Regions from separate parts of the Bradyrhizobium sp. 160 genome, predicted to be linked through region 3. Evidence: predicted binding sites of a transcription regulator. Region 3 holds the regulator's gene; each other region holds the start of a gene.
What was found. Region 3 encodes PhoB, which activates phosphate uptake and scavenging genes when phosphate is short. Its sites were predicted from a motif close to TGTCATNNANCTGTCAT; they were not measured.
Positions count from the first base shown of each region.

Region 1 (4,603 bases), on a different contig from region 3:
CGATGCCGCCATGCAGCCCGGTCTCGATCGCGATTTTGACCTTGGTGCCGACGCCATCGGTGGCGGCGACCAGGACGGGGTCCTTGAAACCGGCCGCCTTGAGATCGAACAGGCCGCCGAAACCGCCGATCTCGGCGTCGGCGCCGGGCCGCGCGGTGGCGCGCACCATCGGCTTGATCAGGTCGACGAGACGGTTGCCCGCGTCGATATCGACGCCTGAATCGGCGTAAGTGAGGCCGTTTTTGCGGTCGGTCATGCCCGATTTCCAGTGGGTTTGCGGCTGGTTACGTCGAATTCCGGGGACACGCAATGGCAAGCGTGGCGCCCCGCGCTATAGTATGTAGATATCAACCGGTTCAGCCTCCCTAGGGGCCGGATCCGAGGTCAGGCCGGGTGCCGGGAAGCGCCGCGTGAGTATTCCGAATATCATTACCCTGGGCCGCATCATGCTGGTCCCGATCATCGTCTGGGCCATCGTGTCGAGCCAAATGGAGGTGGCGTTCGCGGTCTTCCTGATCGCCGGTATCAGCGATGCCGTGGACGGTTTCCTGGCCAAGCGGTTCAACATGGCGAGTGAGCTCGGCGCCCTGCTCGATCCGCTCGCGGACAAGGCGCTGCTGGTCTCGATCTACATGGCGCTCGGCATCTGGGGGGCGATTCCGCGCTGGATCGTCATCCTGGTGGTCTCGCGCGACATCATGATCGTCACCGCCGTGATCGTATCCTGGCTGTTCGACCGGCCGGTCGAGATGAAGCCATCAAAGGTGTCCAAGCTCAATACTGTGGCACAAGTGGCATTCGCGGCGCTGGTGCTGGCGGCGCTTGCCTTCGGCTTCAAGCCGGCACCCTATGACATGATCCTGATGGGCCTCGTCGCGGTATTCACGCTCTCCTCGGTGTCGCTCTATCTCGTCGAGTGGCTGCGGCACATGAGCACGATTGAGGCCAAATGAGTGGATGTGGCCCCGCAAAAGGCCAACTCCCGCTCGAAAGTCGAATCTTTTCAGACGAGGCCGGGACGCCGGCACGGAGCAAGGCAAGCGTGGCAGGCCGCGTTCATCCCCGACAATTGGCGTTTTCGCTGCCGCATGCGGAAAGCCTCAGCCGGGACAATTTCCTTGAGGGTCCCGCCAACGCGGTCGGTCTAGGCCTGATCGACGCCTGGCCGGAATGGCCGAACCGGATCATGTGGTTGACCGGCCCCGAAGGCAGCGGCAAGAGCCATCTCGCCGCGATCTGGGCCGAGGTATCAGGCGCCCGCTCGACCACGGCCGATGCGCTGACCGCCGCCGCGGTCCCGGGCGCGCTCGCGACCGGAGCGCTGGTGGTCGAAGATCTCAAGGCAAAAGAGTTTGACGAGCGCGCCCTCTTCCACCTGATGAATCTCGCCCGCGAGGATGGCGCCTACGTCCTCTTCACCGGGCGCGAGGTACCCGCATCGCTCGAGATCGAGCTTCGCGACCTGCGCTCGCGTCTGCGCGCCGTGCCGGTGGTCGCGTTGCTGTCGCCGGACGACCAGCTTTTCCGCGGCCTGATCGTCAAATTCTGCGCTGACCGCCAGCTCACGGTGGATGAGAGCGTCGTCAGCTACCTCGCGACCCGGCTGGAGCGATCCTCGGCCGCCGCCCGGCGGGCGGTAGAATTGCTCGACAGCGAGGCCCTGCGGCTTGGCCGCCCCGTCACCCGGGCGCTGGCGGCTGAGCTGCTTCGGGACGTCTGACCCGTCCGCCGGCACCAGCCGCTTGACGCGGTGGAACGGCGGAACATCAATGTCATCGAGATGAATACGCCGGTAGCGTTACAACCCGACGATGGCCAAATCATCCTTTTGGACCGCTGGCGAGTTACGTTATCGGCAACGTCATCGAAACGTCATCGCTCTAACACATGCTCCCGCCGATTTTGCGCGTAAGTCGCAATTGGGGTGAACTGGATGGATCGACTTCTCATGGACTCTGCGCAAGCTGTTGAAATCAAAGAAAAAGCCCCGGAAACGGAGAGCCTGCCGGCGATCGCTTCGAGCCCCGAACGGTTCATCAACCGCGAGCTGTCCTGGCTGCATTTCAACCGCCGCGTCTTGGAGGAATCGGTCAATCCCAGCCATCCCATGCTGGAGCGGGTGCGATTCCTGTCGATCTCGGCAAACAATCTCGACGAGTTCTTCATGGTCCGCGTCGCCGGCATCAAGGCCCAGGTACGCGAGGGCATTGCCGAGCGCAGCCCAGACGGTCTGACCCCGTCGGAGCAGCTTGCGTTGATCAATCGCACCGTCTCCCAACTTGCCTCCGACCAGCAGGCGATCTGGCGCGACCTGCGCGGCACGCTCGCCGAGGTCGGCATCGTCCTGGTCGACGGCAAGGACGTCACCAAGCCGGAACGGAGCTGGATCGAGGACTACTTCCTCAACAACGTGTTCCCGCTGCTGACGCCGCTCGCAATCGATCCGGCCCACCCCTTCCCGTTCATTCCGAGCCTCGGCTTCACCATCGCGCTCCAGCTCACGCGCGCTGCCGACGGCAAGCAGATGAACGCCCTGATCCGCATGCCCGGCAAGATCGACCGCTTCATCCGCCTGCCGGCCGAAGGCAAGGCCGTCCGGCTGATTTCGCTGGAACAGGCAACCGCCCTGTTCATCAATCGTCTCTTCCCCGGCTACAATCTGCACGGCCAGGGCGCTTTCCGCATCATCCGCGACTCCGAGCTCGAAATCGAGGAAGAGGCCGAAGACCTGGTCCGCCTGTTCGAGACTGCGCTGAAGCGGCGGCGGCGCGGGTCGGTGATCCGTCTCGAGATCGACGCCAAGATGCCGGAGCAGCTGCGCAGCTTCGTGCAGCATGCGCTGTCGACGGCTGACGACGAGGTGTTTCTGGTCGACGGCGTGCTCGCCATGAACGAGCTTTCGCAGCTCACTCGTCTCGACCGTCCCGACCTCGAATTCACCCCTTACGTGCCTCGCCATCCCGAGCGGGTGCGCGAGCATGCCGGCGACGTCTTCGCTGCGATCCGGCAGAAGGATCTCATCGTCCATCACCCCTACGAGTCCTTCGACGTGGTGGTGCAGTTTCTGCAGCAGGCCGCGCGCGACCCAGATGTAGTCGCGATCAAGCAGACGCTCTACCGCACCTCCAACAACTCGCCGATCGTGCGCGCGCTCGCCGAAGCCGCCGAGGCCGGCAAGTCGGTCACGGCGCTGATCGAGCTGAAGGCGCGCTTCGACGAAGAGGCCAACATCCGCTGGGCGCGCGACCTCGAGCGCGCCGGCGTGCAGGTCGTCTACGGCTTTCTCGAACTGAAGACGCACGCAAAGCTCTCGATGGTGGTGCGCCGCGAGGGCGGCAGCCTCACGACTTACGTGCATACCGGCACCGGCAATTATCACTCGGTGACCGCGCGCATCTACACCGACCTCTCCTACTTCACATCGGACCCGACCATCGGCCGCGACGCGGCTCGCGTGTTCAATTTCATCACGGGCTATGCCGCGCCGAGCGATCTGGAGAAGATGGCGGTGTCGCCATTGACCTTGCGCAAGCGCATCATCGAGCACATCCAGGGCGAGACCGCGCATGCACGGCACGGCCGGCACGGCGCGGTCTGGATGAAGATGAACGCGCTGGTCGACCCCGACATCATCGACGCGCTCTACGAGGCCTCGCAGGCCGGCGTCCAGGTCGAGCTCGTCGTGCGCGGCATCTGCTGTCTCAGGCCCGGAATTCCCGGTCTGTCGGAGAACATCCGCGTCAAGTCGATCATCGGACGTTTCCTGGAACACGGCCGAATCTACTGCTTCGGCATGGGCCAAGGCCTGCCGAGCGCAAAAGCGGCTGTGTATATCTCCTCGGCCGACATGATGCCGCGCAACCTCGACCGCCGCGTCGAGGTGCTGTGTCCGCTGCAAAATCCCACGGTGCATCAGCAGGTTCTCGAACAGATCATGGTCGCGAACCTGAAGGACAATGAGCAGAGCTGGCAATTGTTGCCGGACGGGTCCTCAACGCGTATGAAAGCCGCGAAGGGCGACGAGCCTTTCAACGTCCACAACTACTTCATGACGAATCCGAGTCTGTCTGGCCGTGGAAAGTCGCTCAAGGAATCCTCGCCGCGCCGTCTCACGCGGCGCAATGAACGTCATCAATCCTGATCCCGGATTCTCAACGTGAAGCAGCCGCGCAAGCGCGGCTCGAGCGTCGCGGTCATCGACATCGGTTCGAACTCGGTCCGCCTCGTCGTCTATGAGGCGCTGGCGCGCAGCCTCATTCCGATCTTCAACGAGAAGACGCTGTGCGGCCTCGGGCGCGAGGTGCAGAGCACGGGCCTGCTCGCGCCCGACGCCGTCGACAAGGCGCTGACCTCGCTGAAGCGGTTCCGCGCCCTGTGCCGCGTGATGCAGGTCGGACACGTGTTCGCGATTGCGACGGCCGCCTGCCGCGACGCCTCCAACGGTCCCGACTTCATCGCGAAGGCCGAGCGCATCTGCGCCGTGAAGATCGAGATCCTGTCGGGCCCGCGCGAAGCGCGGCTGTCGGCGCTCGGCGTGATCTCCGGCGTCCATCATCCCGACGGCATCGTCGGCGATCTCGGCGGCGGCTCGCTCGAGCTGATC
Region 1 is NZ_JADPKD010000047.1:8,186-12,788, forward strand. Features, by position in the region: gene purM (phosphoribosylformylglycinamidine cyclo-ligase) at 1-256, opposite strand, end outside; gene IVA98_RS18155 (CDP-alcohol phosphatidyltransferase family protein) at 411-953, shown strand; gene IVA98_RS18160 (P-loop NTPase family protein) at 1,043-1,720, shown strand; gene IVA98_RS18165 (RNA degradosome polyphosphate kinase) at 1,949-4,141, shown strand; gene ppx (exopolyphosphatase) at 4,157-4,603, shown strand, end outside.
Region 1: the regulator PhoB is predicted to act here: its motif matches at 1,860-1,876, upstream of IVA98_RS18165 (RNA degradosome polyphosphate kinase).

Region 2 (4,603 bases), on a different contig from region 3:
ATCGAGATCGCGTTGGTGGTGTCGTCGGAGCCCTGGTCGATCACCTTCAGCACGTCCTCAGGTCCCAGGATCGCCGCCGTCACCTGCACGCCACCGGTGCCCCAGCCATAGGGCATCGGCATTTCGCGGCTGGCGAACGGCACCTGATAGCCGGGGATCGCGATCGCCTTGAGGATCGCACGGCGGATCATCCGCTTGGTCTGTTCGTCGAGATAGCCGAAATTATAGGCGGGCGCGTTCATTCCGCGGCCTCCTTCATGGCATCGGGCGCATTGGCCTCGGCAAATTCCTGGCGCAGCTTGCGGAGCAGGCCGAGCTCGGACTGGAAGTCGACGTAATGCGGCAGCTTGAGATGCTCGACGAAGCCGGTCGCCTGCACGTTGTCCGAATGCGACATTACGAACTCCTCGTCCTGCGCGGGGGCACGCACCTCCTCGCCGAGCTCGCGAGCGCGCAGCGCACGATCCACCAGCGCCATCGACATGGTCTTGCGCTCACTCTGGCCGAAGGCGAGGCCATAGCCGCGGGTGAAGCACGGCGCTTCCGTCGCCGAGCCCTTGAACTGGTTGACCATCTGGCACTCGGTCAGCTCGATCGAGCCGAGCGGCACGGCGAAGCCGACGTCCTCGGCGAAAAATTCGACATCGACCTCGCCGAAGCGAATCTCGCCGGCAAAGGGATGGTTCCGGCCGTAACCGCGCTGGGTGGAATAGCCCATCGCCAGCAGAAAGCCTTCGTCACCACGCGCCAGATTTTGCAGGCGCAGGTCGCGGTCCGCCGGAAAATTCAGCGGCTCGCGGGTGAGATCGCCGACGCTGGCGCCGTCCTCGGCCTGCGGCGAGGACTCGATCAGTCCGTCGCGGCCAAGAATATCCGTCACGCGCGGCGTGGGTGCCGTTGATGCTTCCGCCGTCACTGGCGCTTCCGGCACAACGCCTTCTGCGAGCGAAGGATCGAGCAGGCGGTGGGTATAATCGAAGGTCGGCCCGAGGATCTGGCCACCTGGAATATCCTTGAAGGTCGACGACACTCGCCGCTGCACGCGCATCGCGCCGGTGTCGACCGGCTCGCTCGCGCCAAAGCGCGGCAGCGTGGCGCGGAAGGCACGGACCAGGAAGATCGCCTCGATCAGATCGCCCCGCGCCTGCTTGATCGCGAGCGCGGCGAGCTGGCGGTCATAGAGCGAGCCCTCGCTCATGACGCGGTCCACGGCGAGACCGAGCTGCTCCGAGATCTGCTCGAGCGTGACTTCCGGAACGCTTGGGTCACCGCGCCGCGCGTTTGCAAGCAGGAGATGGGCGTTCTCGATGGCGCGTTCGCCGCCTTTGACTGCGACATACATGCGGTCAGCTTCCCTTGTTCGCGACGCGCGTGGTGCGCGGGATCGCAACCACGGCATCATCGGCAACCAGCACCACATCGAGGCCGCGCGGAAACAGCGCCTCGTTGAACCGCAGGCGCTCGAACAGATCGAACGGCTTGATCGACGCCTGGAGCGTCGTGGCGCTATCGATGCCGGGGCCGCGCAGCTCCAAGCTGCGTCCCGAGCCCAGACTATCGACCTGAAGGATCAATGTGGTCGAGCGATCCGGATATTCGTTGGTGCCGAGCGCAAAGCTTTCGAGCGGCGGCAGCGCCGCGCCGTCGCTGATCAGCGCGAAGCTGGCAATCGAAGTGTCCTGCACCACCGGCGCGCCAGTGTGGAACTTGAGCCATTTCATCACGTCGGAATTTTCTGCCATGCGCGCATCGAGCCAGAGTGGCGTGTCATGATCGAACAGCGTCAGCGCGATCGCGGCGGTGCCGCGCATCATCGTATGGGGCGCTCCGGCTGTCGGAACGATGCGCTGGACCGAACCCGGCCGCGCCATCGCATCCATGACCGAACGAAAGGTCGATTGCGCCGACAGAACCCTGTCGGCGAAACCCGGCGGCAGTTCTGCAATCGTGGTCATGATCTCACCCCTCACCGCGCACCATGGTGTAGAAATCAACCTTCGTCGCGGCAGTCTTCGCCGCTGCCTGCTGGCGCCTCGTCATAAGCTGCTCGCGCAACGGCGCGATAATTTCGCGCTCGACGGCTGCGCCAAAATCGCTGGACTGCACCAGCGCGTCGCACAGCGCGATCAGCCGCGCCTTCTCACCATCGCGGCCGAGTGTGTAGCCGAAGCCGACCTCGCCACTGGCAAGCCGGACCGCCGCACGCGAGACCGTGGCTTCGCCGAGGTTGAACGGTGCACCGTCGCCGCCGACCCGGCCGCGCAGCATGACGAGACCGTTTTCGCCTTCGCGCAGATTTTGATGGGCCGGCAGGGCGAGTGTGCGGAGGCGGGCGGCGATCTCGCCCGCCTCCGCGTGCGCCAGCACGGCCATCGCGGCCTTGCGCTGGGCTTGCTGGTCATTCTGCTGGGTCACCAAATCCACCGAACTTGCCGATTCTAAGTTGTCTATGATACTAGACAACTTCATAAAGGAGCGCCATGACTGTTTCGTGACAAAGGCGTGATTTCTCAGCTAGGCTGACCAGCGATATGAGCATGCAAGACACTGCATCTTCGGGCGTCGCGCTGTGGCGCCTCATCGCCGACGGCATCGAGCGCGGTATCGCCGACGGCCGCTTTGCCGCCGGCGACAAATTACCGGGCGAGATGGAGATCGCGGAAACCTACCGCGTGAACCGCCACACCGTGCGGCGCGCGCTGGCCGCGCTGGCCGAGCGCGGCCTGGTGCGGGCCGAGCGCGGCAGCGGAACCTATGTCGAGGCGCAGAAGCTGGCCTATCCGCTGCGCTCGCGCACCCGGTTCTCCGAGATCGTCGGCGCCGGCGGCCGCGAGCCGCGCGGCCAGTTGATCGAGACCTCCAATGACGTCGCAACCCGGGAGCTGGCGCGCGAGCTCGGCTTGAAGGCCGGCGCGCCGCTGGTGCGGATCGAGGCGATTCGCCTCGCCGATCGCACGCCGATCTGCGTCTCCACCACGTGGTTGTCGGCCGAGTTGTTTCCGGGCGCAGGCGCCGTGTTCGCCGCGACGCGCTCGATGACGAAGTTGCTGGAGCACTACGGCATCCGCGACTACCGCCGCGGCGCGACCCGGATAACGGCCGGCATCGTCGACGCGACCGACGCCGCCCGGCTCGATCTTGCACTGGGACGACCGATCCTCGTGGTCGATGCCACCGACCACGATCTCGGCGGCAGACCGCTGGTGACAAAGCACTCGCGGTTCGCGGCGGAGCGGGTGGAGTTTTTGGTGGAGAACGGGTGAGCCCTCTTCCCCTCTCCCCTTGTGGGAGAGGGTGGCTCGCCGCACAGCGGCGAGACGGGTCAGGGGTCCTCTCCGCGAGTCCAGCTCTCATTTGAATGCGCGGAGACGGATCCCTCATCCGGCGCTTCGCGCCCCCTTCTCCCACAAGGCGAGAAGGGAAGAAGACTGCGGCCGCACCTGAGTTAAGCGATAGCCCTTCGTCCGATAATCGCAAAGCGCAGCTTGCCGGAAATGAAATCGATCGCGGCAACCGCAACCAAGATCATCAGGATCAGGAACGACACCTTCTGCCATTCCAAGACGCGGATCTGCTCGGCGAGCTGGAGGCCAATGCCGCCGGCACCGACAATGCCGATGATTGTGGCCGAGCGGGTGTTGGATTCGATGAAATAGAGCACCTGACCGGCGATCACGGGCAGGACCTGCGGCAGCAGCCCGAAGCGAATCTCGTGCAGCGCGCTGCCGCCGGAAGCGCGGATGCCTTCAACCTGCTTCTGGTCGGCGCCCTCGATCGCCTCCGAGAACAGTTTTCCGAAGGCGCCGAAATCCGACACGGCGATGGCGAGCACGCCGGCGAACGGGCCGAGCCCGACCACATTGATCCACACCAGCGCCCAGATCAGCGTGTCGACGCCGCGGATCGAATCCAGCAAGCGGCGAACGGGAAAGCGCAGGATCTTCGACGGCACCACGTTGCGCGCGGCCAGCAGACTGACCGGGAGCGCGAACAGCGCCGCCAGCGTCGTGCCGAGCAGCGCGATCGACAGCGTCTCGCCCAGCGCCTTCAGATAGACCGGAAACGAGGAGCCGGGATCGGGCGGGATCATCATCAGGCTGATCCAGCCGAGCTGGCTGAGGCCTGCGAGGAATCGTGACGGCGAGAAATCGAGATCGACCAGACCATAGATCAGGATCGCGAACGCCGCGACGATCATCGCGGGCGTTGCAAGCCGCGCCGAGGCCGGCCGGTCGAACACATCGGGATAGCGGGCGCGGATTTCTCGCGACTCGACTTGCTGCGGCCCGGTCACGTCCGCGCCTCCTTGCCGAACAGCCGGCCGCGCAGCCATCCGGTGGTGATGTCGATGATGAAGACGGTCACGATGATGGTGAGCAGGATCGCGCTGACGTCGGAGTAATAGAACTTGCGGATGGCGACGACGAGCTCCTGGCCGATGCCGCCGGCGCCGACGAAGCCCATCACCGAGGCTTCGCGAACGTTGATCTCGAAGCGCAGCAGCGCGTAGCTGGCATAACCTGCGGTGACCTGCGGCACGATTGCAAAGCGCATGCAAGACAGCCAGCTCGCCCCGGTCGAGCGGACGCCCTCGACCGGCTTC
Region 2 is NZ_JADPKD010000083.1:259,301-263,903, forward strand. Features, by position in the region: gene IVA98_RS35200 (alpha-D-ribose 1-methylphosphonate 5-phosphate C-P-lyase PhnJ) at 1-242, opposite strand, end outside; gene IVA98_RS35205 (carbon-phosphorus lyase complex subunit) at 239-1,342, opposite strand; gene phnH (phosphonate C-P lyase system protein PhnH) at 1,347-1,955, opposite strand; gene phnG (phosphonate C-P lyase system protein PhnG) at 1,960-2,424, opposite strand; gene phnF (phosphonate metabolism transcriptional regulator PhnF) at 2,532-3,263, shown strand; gene phnE (phosphonate ABC transporter, permease protein PhnE) at 3,446-4,333, opposite strand; gene phnE (phosphonate ABC transporter, permease protein PhnE) at 4,291-4,603, opposite strand, start outside.
Region 2: the regulator PhoB is predicted to act here: its motif matches at 2,481-2,497, upstream of phnF (phosphonate metabolism transcriptional regulator PhnF).

Region 3 (4,603 bases):
CGGTGCCGATCTTGCAGGGTTTTCACCACGGAACATGTGGAAGCGAGTCGGCGGACTCTTGCGCGGGAGTCACGCCATATTGTAGCGTTTGGACTGTCAGATACGACATCTCGTGCAGCGGTTCTGATCCCAAGAGTCCTCATGTACCGGCGTAAACGTTCGGGCGTCAGTCACGCGCCCGGCGAGCCTTAAGGGATTCTGACGGCACGGGTTTTTCAAGGCTTAAGCATTCGCTGTGAGGCCCCAGGATGGCGGCGCGCAACGAGGGAAAGGGTGCAATGACGGTTTTGACCTGGTCCGATGATCGCGTCGAGCAGCTGAAGAAGCTCTGGGAGGCCGGACTTTCGGCCAGCCAGATCGCGGCCGAGCTCGGCAATGTGACCCGCAATGCCGTGATCGGCAAAGTGCACAGGCTTGGCCTGTCGGGCCGCGCCAAGAGCCCTTCATCGGCAGCGCCGCGGCCGCGCAAGGCGCGGCCCGCGCAGCATATGATGCGGGTGACCCGGCCGATCTCGCGCGGCAACACCGCGCTGGCGCAGGCCTTCGAGGTCGAGGTGGAGGCCGAACCGGTCACCTACGACAACGTGGTGCCGATGAGCCAGCGGCTGTCGCTGCTGGAATTGAACGAGGCGACGTGCCACTGGCCGGTCGGCGATCCCTCCAGCCCGGACTTCTTCTTCTGTGGCGGCAAGGCGCTGTCAGGCCTGCCCTACTGCGCCCAGCACTCGCGCGTCGCCTATCAGCCGGCAGCGGATCGCCGGCGGGCGGCACCGAAGCCGAGCACGCGGTGATTATTTCCTGAGATCGAGCCGGCAGCCGTCACGCGGTGACGGCGCAACAAACCCGATGTCGTCCCGGACAAGCGTAGCGCCGATCCGGGACCGATAGCCACCGCAAGCCGTGGTTACGGGGCCTCGGAGTTACCTTTTTCGCGCAACAATGGGCCCGGGTCCCGGATCGGCGCTTCGCTCCGGACAACGCTGCGCGTTGCCGGAGCTACGCTTGTCCGGGACGACGGCCGAGATTGTTGACGCAGCTGGGCCTACGTCTGCTCCGCCTTTGCAAACCGATCATCCAGCGCATAACCCGCGCCGCGGACGGTACGGATCGGGTCCTGCTCGCGGCCGAGATTGAGCAGCTTGCGCAGGCGGCCGATATGGACGTCGACGGTGCGCTCGTCGATGTAGATGTCGCGGCCCCAGACGCTGTCGAGCAGCTGCTCGCGCGAGAACACGCGACCGGGATGCTCCAGGAAAAACTCCAGCAGGCGATATTCGGTCGGGCCGAGATCGATCGGCCGGCCCGAACGCGCGACGCGGCGCTTGTCGCGATCGAGCTCGATGTCGCCATAGGCGAGCACGGTGGCGAGCCGCTCGGGGCTTGCGCGCCGCAGAAGGCCCTTCACGCGCGCGAGCAGCTCCGGCACCGAGAACGGCTTGACGATGTAGTCGTCGGCGCCGGTCGCAAGACCCCGCACCCGCTCGCTCTCCTCGCCGCGCGCGGTCAGCATGATGATCGGGAGCTGCTTGGTCTCGGGACGGGTGCGCAGCCGCCGGCACAGCTCGATGCCGGACAGTCCCGGCAGCATCCAGTCGAGCACGATCAGATCGGGGATGTGTTCCTTAAGGCGGGTGTCGGCGTCGTCGCCGCGCATCACCGTCTCCACGTCATAGCCGTCGCCTTCGAGGTTGTAACGCAGAAGCTCGGTGAGAGCTTCCTCGTCCTCAACCACCATAATGCGTGCGCCCATGTTGTCGTCGCTCCCTAGGTATTCGGTACCGTCGTGGCGAAGGTCGTCATGTCGCCCTTCGGCCGCTTGTCGGTGATCGCCTGCCCCTCGATCATGTAGAACACGGTCTCGGCGATGTTGGTGGCGTGATCACCGATCCGCTCGATGTTCTTGGCGCAGAACATCAGATGGATGCAGAACGAGATGTTGCGCGGATCCTCCATCATATAAGTGAGGAGCTCGCGAAACAGAGAGGTGCAGATGGCGTCCACTTCCTCGTCGCCCTTCCACACTGCCATCGCCGCCGGCAAATCGTGCGCGGCATAGGCATCAAGCACCGACTTGACCTGCTGCTGCACGAGGTCGGTCATGTGCTCCAGGCCGCGGAACAGTTTCAGCGGATGGAAGTCTGTCTCCAGCGCCGCAACGCGCTTGCCCATGTTCTTGGCGAGGTCGCCGATGCGCTCAAGATCGGTGGCAACGCGCATGGCGCCGACGATCTCGCGCAAATCCACCGCCATCGGCTGGCGGCGGGCGATGGTGAGCACGGCGCGCTCCTCGATGCGCTTCTGAAGCGCGTCGAGCTCGGCATCGGTGGTGACGACGCGCTGGCCGAGCGCGACGTCGCGGCGGATCAGCGCGTCGACGGAATCGACGATCATGCGCTCGGCGATGCCGCCCATCTCGGCGACGAGGCGAGTGAGCTCCTGGAGGTCGGTATCGAAGGCCTTTGCGGTATGTTCAGTACCCATGTCCCGTCTCCTCAGCCGAACCGGCCGGTGATGTAATCCTGCGTACGCCGATCGCTCGGCGACGTGAAGATCTTGCTGGTGTCATCGAACTCGATCAGCTCGCCGAGATACATGAAGGCGGTTTTATCAGAGACGCGCGCCGCCTGCTGCATATTGTGGGTGACGATCGCGATCGTGTAGTTCTCGGACAATTCCTGGATCAGCTCCTCGACCTTGGCGGTCGAGATCGGGTCGAGCGCCGAGCAGGGCTCATCGAACAAGATCACTTCGGGCCGTACCGCGACCGTGCGGGCAATGCAGAGGCGCTGCTGCTGGCCGCCGGAGAGCGACAGGCCGGACGCGTTGAGCTTGTCCTTGACCTCGTTCCACAGCGCGCCGCCGCGCAGCGCCTTCTCGACGCGGTCGTCCATCTCGGACTTCGAGATCTTCTCATAGAGGCGGATGCCGAAGGCGATGTTCTCGTAGATCGTCATCGGGAACGGCGTCGGTTTCTGGAACACCATGCCGACCCGGGCGCGCAGCAGGTTGAGGTCCAGCTTGGGATCAAGGATGTTGGTCTGGTCGAGCAACAGCTGGCCGGTGGCGCGCTGGCCTGGATAGAGATCGTACATCCGGTTGAAGATGCGCAGCAGGGTCGACTTGCCGCAGCCCGACGGGCCGATGAAGGCCGTGACGCGGTTGGTGCCGAGGGCCAGATTGATGTTCTTCAGCGCGTGGTGCTCACCGTAGTAGAAATTGAGGTTGCGCGCGGTCACCTTGGCAGGCGCCTCGGGTAGCGGCTGTGAGCCGGGATGAACGGTCGGCGCACTTACGGAAACAGACATTTCACTCATTTTGCAGTCCTCTCGGCGCCAAGGATGCGCGCGCCAATGTTCAGGGCAAGCACGGTCAGGGTAATGAGCAGCGCCCCACTCCAGGCGAGCTGCTTCCAATAGGCGTAGGGGCTCTGCACGAAGTTGTTGATGGTGACAGGCAGGTTGGCCATCGTCTTGTCGAGACCGAGGCTGAAGAACTGGTTCGATAGCGCCGTGAACAGCAGCGGCGCGGTCTCGCCGGCGACGCGCGCAGTCGCCAGCAGCACGCCCGTGATCAGGCCGGAGCGCGCGGCACGATAGGCGATCCGTTTGATCACCAGCGAACGCGGCAGGCCGAGCGCGCTGGCGGCTTCACGCAGCGGGTTCGGCACCAGCAGCAACATGTCTTCGGTCGTGCGCACCACGACCGGGATCACGATCACGGCGAGCGCCAGCGCGCCGGCGATCGCCGAGAAGCCGCGCATCGGCACCACCACCGCGCCGTAGATGAACAGGCCGATGATGATCGAAGGCGCCGAGAGCAGGATGTCGTTGATGAAGCGGATCACCGAGGTCAGCTTGTCGTTGCGGCCGTACTCGGCGAGATAGGTGCCGGCGAACAGGCCGAGCGGCGCGCCGATGCCGACGCCGATCACGGTCATGATCAGCGAGCCGACGATGGCGTTGAGCAGACCGCCCTCGTTCGATCCGGGCGGGGGCGTGTTCTCGGTGAAGACCTGGTAGTTGAGCCCGGCCAGGCCATTGTAAAGCAGCGTGATCAAAATCAACGCGAGCCAAGTGACGCCGAAGGCGGCGGCTGCGATGCAGAGACCGCGGATGACGATGTCCCAGCGGCGACGGCGCGAATAGATCGGGTTCATGGCGTCACTTTCCGGCCTTGGTTTCCAGCCGCATCAGCATCAGCCGCGCGGCGGCGAGCACGAAGAACGTCAGTACGAACAGGAGCAGGCCGAGCAGGATCAGGCCGGACTGGTGCAGGCCGTCACTCTCGGCGAATTCGGAGGCGATCGCCGCCGAGATCGTGGTGCCCGGAGCGAAGATCGACGAGGAGATGCGGAACGAGTTGCCGATGATGAAGGTCACCGCCATCGTCTCGCCGAGCGCGCGACCTAGCGCCAGCATGACGCCGCCGATGATGCCGATGCGGGTGTAGGGGATCACCACGCTGCGGACGACTTCCCAGGTGGTGCAGCCGACGCCGTAGGCGGCTTCCTTCAGCACCGGCGGCACCGTCTTGAACACGTCGACCGAGATCGAGGTGATGAAGGGCAGCACCATGATGGCGAGGATCAGCGCGGCATTGAACA
Region 3 is NZ_JADPKD010000028.1:443,901-448,503, reverse strand. Features, by position in the region: gene IVA98_RS11660 (GcrA family cell cycle regulator) at 279-791, shown strand; gene phoB (phosphate regulon transcriptional regulator PhoB) at 1,043-1,750, opposite strand; gene phoU (phosphate signaling complex protein PhoU) at 1,765-2,481, opposite strand; gene pstB (phosphate ABC transporter ATP-binding protein PstB) at 2,493-3,314, opposite strand; gene pstA (phosphate ABC transporter permease PstA) at 3,311-4,156, opposite strand; gene pstC (phosphate ABC transporter permease subunit PstC) at 4,161-4,603, opposite strand, start outside.

Region 4 (4,603 bases), on a different contig from region 3:
ATAAGGATAGCCCCAGCGATCGAGATAATCGCGCTGCCGTTCGCTCAGCTTCTCGGGCCTGCGTCGTGCGCGGTCTTCCGCCGTCAGGGCCGCACGAAAAGAATCGAAGTCGCGGGCGCAATCGGCGGCGAGCTGCCCGAGCGCGCCGACAGGCTCGGCCGGAATGACGGCGATGAAGCCGCTGATGGCATCGACGACCGGTCGTATCGCCGGAATTGGTCGCTCCTTACCAGCAAATGCCGCGCAGGCCGCCGCGAGCTCGGCCTCGCTCTTGCCCGGCGCCAGCATCATCGGCGCCTTCAGTGTGGCGTGAAAGCCGTATTTGCGGGGATCGGCGCTGATATCGCGCCAGTCCGGCGCGACATCCAGTGCCTCGCGCGGAAACGGCACTTCGTCGCCGCTGTAGGCATCATAGCCGAGCAGCTCGGCGCCGAAGCGGGAGAGGGCGCTGTCGGCGCCGGCCGCAAAATAGATCGCGTAGCGGGGAAAACCTGTCATCGCCTCAGCATAACCAATCTAAGCCGCAACGACAGCCTCGCGCGGCGCCGCCGCTGCCGCAAGCAGCCGCGTCGCATCGGTGAGATGCACCAGCTTGCCGCCTGATATCACGGCGATCAGCCGCGGCCGCAACTCCACGCTGTCGTCGACCAAAAGAATGTCGGCGCGGCGCCCTTGCGCGATGGCGCCGCGATCGGTAAGGCCGGTTGCACGCGCAGGTCCGGCAGAGACCAAATCCCAGGCCTGCTCCAGCGGCAGCACGCGGTCGGCGGCGAGCCGGAATGCGGCCAGCAGCTGCGCCGGATAGTAATAGTCCGAGGCCAGCACCGAGCAGAGACCCTTGGCGACCATGTCCGACGCTCTGGTCCAGCCGGTGTGACTGCCGCCGCGCACGACGTTCGGGGCGCCATAAACGATGGCGTCGCCGTGGCTTGCTGCCGCCCGCGCTGTCTCCTCGTTGATCGGAAACTCGGCGATCATCGCACCGAGATCGCGAAACTCCTGGCGCATCGCCGGCGTCGCATCGTCATGCGAAAGCATCCGCACCCCGGCGGCGCGGGCCGCCGCCGCGAGCCGCGAGAGCGACGCCGGAACGTCGGCGGCGCGCGCCACCACACGTTCGACCAGCCGGTCAAATTCCTCGCTCGACAGCCCGGTGCGCTCCACCATGCGGTTGCGCTTGCGCGGCTTGGCCATATCGGCAAGCGTGCCGTCCATGTGGTCGTTGAAGGCGAACAGGTCGACGCGGCCTTCCGCGAGCCACTGGCTGATCTCGGTCTCGGCATCGAGATTGTAGGTCTCGTGCCGCAGATGGAAGCGGGTGTCGGCGGCGAATTGCGGACGCTGCCGCTCGATCGCCTCCATCAAGCCGCGCGCATTGCCAGCGCTGCGCAGGCCAGGCTCCCACGAACAGGTCGTGGCGTGGAACACCGTGGTGATGCCGTTGCTGATCGCCTGACGATCACTGTCGGCGAGCGCGACGTCGATCGGGAAATCGACGCCGGCGCGCGGCATCATCTGGCGCTCGAAGGCATCGCCATGCAGATCGACGATGCCTGGCAGCACCAGCAGGTCGCGCGCATCAATCGCGAGCCGCGCGCGGCCGCGAGGGACATCGACCAACGCAATGTCCGTTCCGGACACGAGAAGTGAGGTTTCGACGAGCTCGGCGCCGATCAGGGCCCGGCCGCCTTCAAGGAAAATGTCTGTCACGCGACCGCGCTTGGTTTGCTGGCAGGAGGACCGGTGAAAGAGCTCGCCCGTGCTTCGTATGTCGCGAGGAAATCTTCAATCCCGAGCTTGCGGAAATCGGGCAGCGCTTCACGCAATTTGTCGTGATCCCAGTCCCACCAGGCGAGCTTGGCGAGCCGGCCGGCGATCTGCTCCGAGAACCGCCGCCGCACGATGCGCGCCGGATTGCCGGCGACGATGGTGTAGGCCGGCACGTCCTTGGTCACGATAGCGCCCGCCGCGATCACCGCGCCGGTGCCGATATTGCGGCCGGGCAGCACGATCGCGCCGTGGCCGATCCAGACATCGTGACCGATATGGACGTGATGTTGACGGCGCCAGTCGAAGAACTCGGTGTCGTCGCTCTCGCCTTCGAAATAGGCGCTTGAACGGTAGGTGAAATGCGCCTGGGTCGCACGATGCATCGGATGATTGCCGGGATTGATCCGCGTCATTGCCGCGATCGAGCAGAACTTTCCGATGGTGGTGTAGGTGATCTGGGCATCGTTGACGACATAGGAGTAATCGCCCATCGCCACGTCATGCAGTACGGTGCGCGCGCCGACCTCGGTGTAGGCGCCGAGCCTGGCCTCGTGCAGCTTGGCCGAGGGATCAATGGTCGGCTGAATCGAAAGAGCTCTGGCGGCCATGTTGCATCCGAAGCGCGAGGGTGGGGCATTTTTCTTGGAGCGGCTTGATGACAATGCTTTGATGACAACGTCATGACGTGGCGATGACAGGGGATGACGTGTGTTGGATCGCCGCACCGCAACGCGGATGTCACACAAGTGTTAAGCGCCAGCGTTAGCGGTGGGTTCAGTTAATCTGGAGCCCTGCATGCTGGTGGTGGAAGGTCTGACGTGTCGCTTCGGCGCAAAGGCCGCGGTGGACGACGCTTCGTTTCAAGTTTCCCCGGGCGGCTTCGTCGGTGTGATCGGACGCTCCGGCGCCGGCAAGTCGACCCTGCTGCGGACCATCAACCGCCTGGCGACGCCGACCGCGGGCCGCATCCTGTTCGATGGCACCGATGTCACCGCGCTGCGCGGCAAGGAGCTGCGGCAATGGCGGGCGCGCTCGGCGATGATCTTCCAGCAGTTCAATCTGGTCGGCCGGCTCGATGTCCTCACCAACGTCCTGATGGGACGCCTCGCAACGATGCCCGCCTGGCGCTCGCTGTCGCAGCTCTGGCCCGAGCAGGACAAGGCGCTGGCGATGTCCGCGCTGGAGCAGTTCGACATCGCTGCGCTCGCCGCCCAGCGCGCCGACCAGCTCTCCGGCGGACAGCAGCAGCGCGTGGCGATTGCCCGCGCCCTGGTGCAGCAGCCCGACATCATCCTCGCCGACGAACCGATTGCCTCGCTCGATCCGCGCAACACCAAGATCGTGATGGATGCGCTGCTGCGCATCAACAAGCATTTCGGCATCACCGTGCTCTGCAATCTGCATTCGCTCGATCTGGCGCGCAGCTATTGCGACCGCCTGATCGGCATGGCGCAGGGCCGCGTGGTGTTCGATGGCGCGCCGGCCGCGCTGACCGATCACGTGGCGCGCGAGCTCTACGATCTCGAGGCTGCCGACGTCATGGGCGGCATGCCCATCCCGGCGCCCGAGGGCGTCCCGGCGCTTGGAACGGCGGCTGCCGCCTGAGCCTCGCCCGATTAGTTCAAGTCTTTTGCGTCAACCGACCCCAACCGACGAAGAGGGTATCATGATCACTCGCAGATTAATCCTTGCCGGCGCCGCCGCGCTCGCGCTTGCCACCTCCGCCTCGGCGGACGACTGGAAAGCCAAATATCCCGAGCTGACCTTCGCGGTCATTCCAGCGGAAAACGCTTCGGGCGTCACTGAGCGCTGGGCGCCGTTCATGAGCTATCTCTCCAAGGAATTGGGCGTGAAGGTCACGCTGCGCATCGCCAACGACTACGCCGCGGTGATCGAGGGCCAGCGCGCCGGCAACATCCATATCGCGAGCTATGGCTCGGCCTCGTTCGCCCGCGCCCGTCTGACCGGCGTCAAGACCGATGCCTTCGCCAACGACATCAACGCCGACGGCTCGACCGGCTATTATTCCGTGTTTTTCGTCAAGGCGAGCAGCCCCTACAAGAAGGTCGATGACCTCAAGGGCAAGAACCTCGGCCTCGTCGACCCGAACTCGACCTCGGGCAACAACGTGCCGCGCTTCGAGCTGGACAAGATGGGCATCGCCGACGCCGACACCTATTTCGGCAAGGTCGTCTTCACCGGCAGCCACGAGAACGCGATGCTGGCGCTGGCGCAGGGCACGGTCGACGTCGCCGCCAACCAGTGGACCAGCGATGACGATTCGACGCTGGCGCAGATGCTGACCAAGGGCATGTTGAAGAATGCCGACGGCTCGCCGATGAAGAAGGACGATTTCCGCATCATCCATAAGTCGGCGCCGATCATCAACGGCCCATACGCCTACAACTCGGACCTGCCGGACGACGCCAAGGCGGCGATCGCGAAGGCGTTCTTCGACGCGCCGGCCAAGGACAAGGCGGCCTTCGATCGCCTCCAGGACGGCCAGAAGAAGGGCTTTCATCCCGCCACCAACAAGGACTGGGATGGCACGATCGAGCTGATCAAGTTCGTCGATGCGCTGCGTAAGAAGAAGGCGTCCTGAGTTTGGGACGATGCACTGGAGCCGGGTCGATGGACCCGGCTCTTTCTCTTTGATCGACCACTTGTTCTGACCAGATGACCGTCGCGGTTTCGATCCTTCCCGAGCAGCAGCTTGCGGTGCTCAACGCCGCCTATCGCCAGGCGGTCGCGCGCAAGCGTTGGCGCCTGCTGTTGGGAGCCGGTATCTTCGCAGGTGCGCTGGTCCTCGCCGCGATCGGCGCCGAAGTGAATT
Region 4 is NZ_JADPKD010000083.1:264,319-268,921, reverse strand. Features, by position in the region: gene IVA98_RS35255 (DUF1045 domain-containing protein) at 1-498, opposite strand, end outside; gene IVA98_RS35250 (alpha-D-ribose 1-methylphosphonate 5-triphosphate diphosphatase) at 517-1,710, opposite strand; gene IVA98_RS35245 (LbetaH domain-containing protein) at 1,707-2,378, opposite strand; gene phnC (phosphonate ABC transporter ATP-binding protein) at 2,566-3,375, shown strand; gene phnD (phosphonate ABC transporter substrate-binding protein) at 3,437-4,372, shown strand; gene phnE (phosphonate ABC transporter, permease protein PhnE) at 4,447-4,603, shown strand, end outside.
Region 4: the regulator PhoB is predicted to act here: its motif matches at 2,440-2,456, upstream of phnC (phosphonate ABC transporter ATP-binding protein).